2 regions of the Stenotrophomonas sp. GQ19 genome follow, and region 2 is predicted to be linked to the other one. Evidence: riboswitches for the same ligand, from Rfam matches in the RefSeq annotation. Region 2 holds a riboswitch; the other holds the start of a gene.
What was found. A riboswitch is a leader RNA that binds a small molecule or an ion and turns the genes downstream of it on or off. The one in region 2 is predicted to bind cobalamin.

Region 1 (3,405 bases), on a different contig from region 2:
CGCGGAAGCCACCGAAGCTGCGGTCGATATCCAGGCGGGCGGTGTTCTGCGCGCGGCGGGCCAGCCAGTTGTCGAACTGCGCGCTGCCGTTGGTGCGGTTGCGCGGATCGGTGTGGCTGAGCTGGGCGTTCACGTCGAACCCGGCCAGGGTGATGCCACCGGTCAACTCGGCACCGCGGATACGCGCCTTCTCCACCTGCGACATCATGAAGGTGGTGGCGTCGTAGGTGATCAGGTCGTCGATGCGGGTTTCATACACGTCCAGGCCCCAGCGCCAGCCGTCGCCCTGCTGGGCGATGCCGACGTTGGCGCTCTTCGATTTTTCCGGGTCCAGGCCCGGCACGCCACTCCACGGGTCGTACAGGTCGCTGAAGGTCGGGGCCTTGAACGCGGTGCCGTAGCTGGCGTTGAGGCGGAACCCGCTGCCCAGCTCCAGGCCCCAGCCCAGGCTGCCGGTGGTGTGGTTGCCGAACTGTTCGTTGTCGTCATTGCGCACGCTGGCCTGCAGGTGGTGCGCGCCGAAGCGGCCCTGGTACTGCACGAACACGCCGGTGTTGTCGCGGCTGTCGACCAGGTAGCCAGCGCTGCTGCCGTCCAGGTTGTCCTGGCTCCAGTCCACGCCGGCGCTGAGCAGCTGGCCCTCGGCGATGCCCACGTCGGCCTGCACCGAGGCGCTGTTGCGGTGGGTCTGCGCCGCACCCAGCCAGGTGCTGCCGTTGTAGTTGTCCGATTCGTTGTCGGCACGCCCGACGTTGGCGGTCAGGGTGAAGCGCTCGCTGGGGGTGTAACGCACCTTGCCGCCCAGCACCTGCTGCAGCGTTTCCGAATAGTTGTAGTAACCGTCGTAGTGGTTCTCGCCTTCGGCGCGCAGCGCGGTCCCTTCCACGCTCAGCGCATCGGTCAGCGCGTAACCGCCGCGCAGGCTCATCGACAGGTTGCGGTAGCCGTCGCGGTCGGGCTCATTGGCACCGCAGCCAGCGAAGGTCGCGGCATCGCCGCGGCACGAGTTGATGCCGTCGGTGTGCTGGTAGGCGATGTCGGTGCCAAACCAGCCACGCGCGCCGCTGCCGCCGAAGCCACCGCTGGCCTCGCGCAGGCCGTTGCTGCCGCCACCCACCTGGAAGTGCGGGGCGAAGCTGCCGGCGTTGCGGCGGGTGAAGATCTGGATCACGCCACCGATCGCGTCGGCACCGTACAGGCTGGACTGCGGCCCGCGCACGATTTCGATGCGCTCGATCTGCGCCAGCGGCAGGTCCTGGATCATGGCCAGGCCCAGGTCGCCGGTGTTGATGCGCACGCCGTCCACCAGCACCAGGGTGTGGGCCGAGTTGGTGCCGCGCAGGAACAGCGAGCTCTGCTTGCCCAGCCCGCCACTGTTGTTGAGGTTGATGCCGGCGCGGCCACGCAGCAGGTCCTGCAGCGACGGCGCCTGGCTGCGCTCGATCTCGGCGCGGTCGATCACCTGCGCCGGGGAGATGCTGTCCTGCAGGGCGATCGGGGTGCGGGTGGCGGTGACCAGGACCTGGTCCAGCGCGGTGGCCTCGTCCTGGGCCGACGCCAGCAGGGGCAGGGCCGACAGCACGGCCAGGGAAAGGACTTGGATCTGCAGCTTCATCGATGACTCCATGCACCGCGCACGCCCGCGCGGCAAGGGGTGGGGATGATCGCGCTGCAGGGATGGATCGACGGTGGGCGGACACGCGCACGGCGCCGCTTGCCGCCGCCATGCCCGCCGCATCGCAACCAGTCGTCTTCCAGGCCGGTCTCCGGGCTTGCGGGCCGATGGCCAGGGCCATCGCACCCGGCGCCTTCCCATGCGCAAGCACAGTGGCGTAATGCCGGGTGTTTCCACGCTTACCGTTGCGGGGGCAGCGCCGGAGTGGCAGGCAAGGGTCTGCTGCGTCACCGGCTTCCCGTTTCAACCTGCCGGCATGCGCCGCAGGTCACCTGGAAGTGCGCGCAGTGTAGAGCAAAGGCCTGCCTGCGGCAGCCGGCGCGGCGGGGTGGCACGGAGCGAGCGGTTAGAATGCCCCTCGTTCCACGATGTGATGCCCATGACCCCTTCGAGGTTGCAGCACCGTTCCGCTCCATCCACCGCGCAGGCAGCGGCGTGATCCTGGACCTGATCCGCCACGCCAGCACCGGCCGTGACGGCCACCTGGACGGGCGCACCGACCCCGTGCTGGAAGACGGCAGTACCGACGCCCTGTGCGCCCGCTATGCGGGGCTGCCCTGGCGACGCGTGGTGAGCTCGCCCCGCCAGCGTGCGCTGGCCACTGCCGATGCGCTCGCGTTGCCGCACGGGGTGGAAGTGGTGGCCGACGAGGAGTGGGCCGAACTCGACTTCGGCGACTGGGATGGGCATGCGCTGCATGAGCTGCCGATGCAGGAGCTGTCGGCGTTCCACCTGGACCCGCACGCCAACCCGCCGCCGCACGGCGAAAGCTGGGGCCACTTCGAGCGCCGCATTGCCCGTGGCCTGCACCGGTTGCTGGATGACCCCGACCCGCTGCCCACCCTGATCGTCAGCCATGGCGGCCCGTTGCGGATGGTGCTGTCGCAGGTGTGTGGCCTGCCGATGGCAATGTGCTGGGCACTGCGCATCGACCACGGCACCCGCCTGCAGCTGCGCGTGGAGCGCGAAGACGACCGCCTGTGGGGCGAACTGCTGGAACTGCAGCAGCCTTGATCACGCGCGCCGCGCACCTGCGTAGCGCCGGGCTCTGCCCGGCAGGTACTGGAAGTGGCGTTGCATGTACGTAGAGCCGGGCTCTGCCCGGCTGGTACTGGATGTGGTGTTGCATGTACGTAGAGCCGGGCTCTGCCCGGCTGGTACTGGAAGTGGTGTTGCTGCGTAAGAGCAGCCGGGCAGAGCCCGGCTCTACGCGGTCTCGTCGTCGAACGGAGGCACGTCGTCGATGTCGGCATCATCATCGCGACGTTCGGCGGTGCGGTCGTAGACCGGGCCGGACGCCGGGGGTGCCTTTTTCAGCGGCTTGTCGGCAATGATGGCCTCGTATTCGGCCACCAGTTCGGTGCGGCGTGCTTCGGGCAGTTCCTGCCAATGGCAGTCCTGCAGCGCGCCTTCCAGCGAGTAGAGCAGGTTGAGGCTGGGCTTGAAGCCGGCGCGGCGCACCTTCACGAACGCGCCGACCGCGCCGATCGCGGTCAGCTCCTCGGGCGTGCGCAACCCGACCTGGCGCAGCCAGGCCGCGCTCTTGGGACCGATGTTGCGCAGCTTGGTGCTCATCCCAGGGCCTCGACGAACACCGCGGCGATCGCCTCCAGGCCGGCCTGGTCGTCGGCGTCGAACCGCGCCAGCGAGGGGCTGTCCAGGTCGAACACGCCGATCAGGGTATCGCCGTGGACCAGTGGCACCACCAGTTCCGAGCGCGACGCCGAATC
Region 2 (3,405 bases):
CAGCCGCGGGTCTTCAGGCCGCAGTCGGGGTTAACCCAGATCTGCTCGGGCCGGAGGACTTCGGCGGCCTTGCGCAGCAGCGCCAGCATCTCTTCCTTGTCGGGCACACGCGGGGAGTGGATGTCATACACGCCCGGGCCGATCTCGTTGGGATACTGGAAGCGCACGAACGCATCCAGCAGCTCCATGCGCGAGCGCGAGGTCTCGATCGAGATCACGTCGGCATCCATCGCCGCCACCGAGTGGATGATGTCGTTGAACTCGGAATAGCACATGTGCGTGTGGATCTGGGTCGCATCGCGCACGCCACTGGCACTGATCCGGAACGCTTCCACCGCCCAGTCCAGGTACTCGCGCCACTGCGCGCGGCGCAGCGGCAGGCCTTCGCGGATGGCCGGCTCGTCGATCTGGATCACGCCGATGCCGGCCGCCTCCAGGTCCAGTACCTCGTCGCGCAGCGCCAATGCGATCTGCCGGCAGGTGTCCGCGCGCGACTGGTCATCGCGCACGAACGACCACTGCAGCACCGTCACCGGGCCGGTCAGCATGCCCTTCATCGGGCGGTCGGTCAGCGACTGCGCGTACTGCGACCAGCGCACCGTCATCGGCTGCGGGCGGGTCACGTCGCCGAAGATCACCGGCGGCTTCACGCAGCGCGAGCCATAGCTCTGCACCCAGCCGTTCTTGGTAAACGCGAAGCCGTCCAGCTGCTCGCCGAAGTACTCCACCATGTCGTTGCGCTCGAACTCGCCGTGCACCAGCACGTCCAGCCCGATCTGCTCCTGCACGCGTACGCAGTGTTCGGTCTGGGTGGCCAGGAACGCATCGTAGTCGGCGTCGGACAGCTTGCCGGACTTGTTGCTGGCGCGGGCCTCGCGTACTTCCAGGGTCTGCGGGAAAGAGCCGATCGTGGTGGTGGGGAAGCGTGGCAGCTGCAGCGCACCGGCCTGGGCCAGGTGGCGCTGCGGGTAGGGGCTGTGGCGCTGCGCATCGGCGGCGGTCAGGGCGGCCAGGCGCGCGGCCACCGCGGCCTTGTGCACGCGCGGCGAGCGCCGGCGCGATTCGATGCACGCACGCGAGTGCGCCAGCGCGTCCTCGGCGCGGGCCGGGGAGTCGATGGCATCGGCCAGCACGCGCAGCTCCTGCAGCTTCTGCCTGGAGAACGCCAGCCAGCTGTGCAGTTCGTCATCCAGCTTTTTTTCCAGGTCCAGGTCGACCGGGCTGTGCAGCAGCGAACACGACGGGGCCAGCCACAGCGCATCGCTGCCCACGTGGCCGTGCGCGTAACGGGCCAGCACCAGTGCGTTGTCCAGATGCGTGCGCCAGATGTTGCGACCGTTGACCAGACCGGCCGACAGCACACGACCTGGGGGCAGCGCCTTGATCACCGCATCCAGCTGCTCCGGGGCGCGCACCAGGTCCACGTGCAGGCCATCCACCGGCAGCGAGGCGGCCAGCGGCAGGTTGTCGTCCAGCGCACCGAAGTAGGTGGCCACCAGCACCTTCGGCCGCGCCGCCTCGGCCAGTACCGCGTAGGCATGGGTGAACGCGGCGCGGGTGGCCTCGTCCAGGTCCTGCACCAGCGCCGGCTCGTCCAGCTGCACCCACTGCGCGCCAGCGTCCTTCAGCTGGCCCAGCAGCTGCACGTACACCGGCAGCAGGGCGTCAAGCAGGTCCAGTGCGCGGCTGCCGTCGGTGGTCTTGGACAACAGCAGGAAGGTCACCGGGCCGATCAGCACCGGGCGGGTCTCGATGCCCAGCGTCTTGGCCTGGCGGTATTCGGCCAGCGGCTTGTCGCCACGCAGCGCGAAGCCCTGGCCGGCCTGCAGTTCGGGCACCAGGTAGTGGTAGTTGGTGTCGAACCACTTGGTCATTTCCAGCGCGTGCAGGTCATAGCCGTCGCGTTGCACGCCCCGGGCCATGGCGAAGTACCCGGCCAGCGGCTCGGCGTCGGCCAGGGCGCGGTAGCGCGCCGGGATGGCGTCGAACAGGAAGGCCGCGTCGAGCACCTGATCGTAGAAGCTGAAGTCGTTGCTCGGCGGCACATCGACGCCGGCCTCGCGCTGCAGCTGCCAATGGCGCTCGCGCAGGCCGCTGGCGGTGTCCTGCAGCGACTGGGCGCTGCTTTCGCCGGACCAGAACGCTTCCAGCGCACGCTTGAGTTCGCGCTTGGCGCCGATGCGGGGAAACCCCAGGTTGGTAACAGTGGTCATGGAACGTGTCCTCATTGCAGTAGCGGCATTGAGGAACGAAGGAACCGCGCGCCGTGCACGACATGGCTGCCGTGTCCGCCCCGCCAGCGACCTTCGCCCCCGCGGGCGAACCGGATGTCGTGGAGCGGACGCACGGGGGCAGCGCCACGCGGGCGGCATGGCGGCAGGCCCCGGCAACCTCCCCGCGGACGTTCCAGGTCGAATCAGGGGACGGTCGTGTCCCCCGGCCGGGGCCGGTATTCGGGCTGATGGACACGGGCGCGAACGCCCACCTAGTACCTGCCGCTTCCCAGGCCGGGGCCCAGTGCTGTTGGCAGGATTCGTTTCCATTCACCGCTGCGGGGCAGCTCCGGAATGGGCGCACGAGGCGCCTTCACCGGATTCCCGTTTAAACCCATCCCTTCATCTGCATGAAGAGATGGATACCTTCGGCGAGCACAAGGTAGGCCGAAGCCGGGCGATGGTCAAGAGGGCATCAGATCGAAGCCGCCCGCGGGACCCATTGGCGTTGTACCGCACCGGCACCGGTGCAACGGACGTAGGGGCCCCGGCGCGGGTTGCGTGAAGGATGGCGACGGCGAGGTTGGCCGATTACGGTCGTGCAGCATTCGCCCGGCTGCGGATCTCAGCCAACGTATCGTCCTGCAGCAACGTGCCGTTCTCCCAGACCGTGACCATCGCATCCTCGTAGCCCAGCGGCAGCGCGGCGGCTGTCAGCGATTCCGCGTCGGCCGGCACCGACACCGTCCGGAACTGGCCGTACTCGCGATGGCGCAGCAGGCGCATGCGGCCGCGCTTGCTCTGCTTGCCACTGTCGGTCACCGGGTCCTTGTAGACGTCGATCCATTTCCCGTCCACGCGCGCGGCCGAGCACTTCAGCGCGAACTTCTGGGTGTCGCGGTCCAGCCGCTGCAGCAGTGCGCCGCCCATGCCGAAGGCGACGTTGTCGGCGGCGTAGCCGGCGGCGGTGATGCTGGCCAGGATCTGGCCGATGCTGGTCGGGTTGACGCCGTCACCCTGGATCACGCGCACGTGGTTGAGCACCTTGTAGCCCTTGCCGTTGACCACGTGGCCGAAGGCGTCGTCGAGCAGCTGCAGGCACTGCAGCACCACCGCCACCGGGTCGCCCGAATCCGGGCGGATCACCACGGTGGCGCCCGAGTCGATCACCTGCTGGCGCAGGGTGGTGCCC

Region 1: linked by a shared signal. The riboswitch ahead of btuB (TonB-dependent vitamin B12 receptor) and the one ahead of metE (5-methyltetrahydropteroyltriglutamate--homocysteine S-methyltransferase) in region 2 are both predicted to bind cobalamin.

Annotation. Positions count from the first base shown of each region.
Region 1 is NZ_JCAXES010000007.1:75,499-78,903, reverse strand. Features, by position in the region: gene btuB (TonB-dependent vitamin B12 receptor) at 1-1,615, opposite strand, end outside; cobalamin riboswitch at 1,741-1,966, opposite strand; gene AC6CHL_RS13900 (histidine phosphatase family protein) at 2,027-2,689, shown strand; gene AC6CHL_RS13895 (TfoX/Sxy family protein) at 2,882-3,250, opposite strand; gene AC6CHL_RS13890 (free L-methionine (R)-S-oxide reductase MsrC) at 3,247-3,405, opposite strand, start outside.
Region 2 is NZ_JCAXES010000006.1:104,893-108,297, forward strand. Features, by position in the region: gene metE (5-methyltetrahydropteroyltriglutamate--homocysteine S-methyltransferase) at 1-2,213, opposite strand, end outside; cobalamin riboswitch at 2,428-2,659, opposite strand; gene AC6CHL_RS12845 (nicotinate phosphoribosyltransferase) at 2,805-3,405, opposite strand, start outside.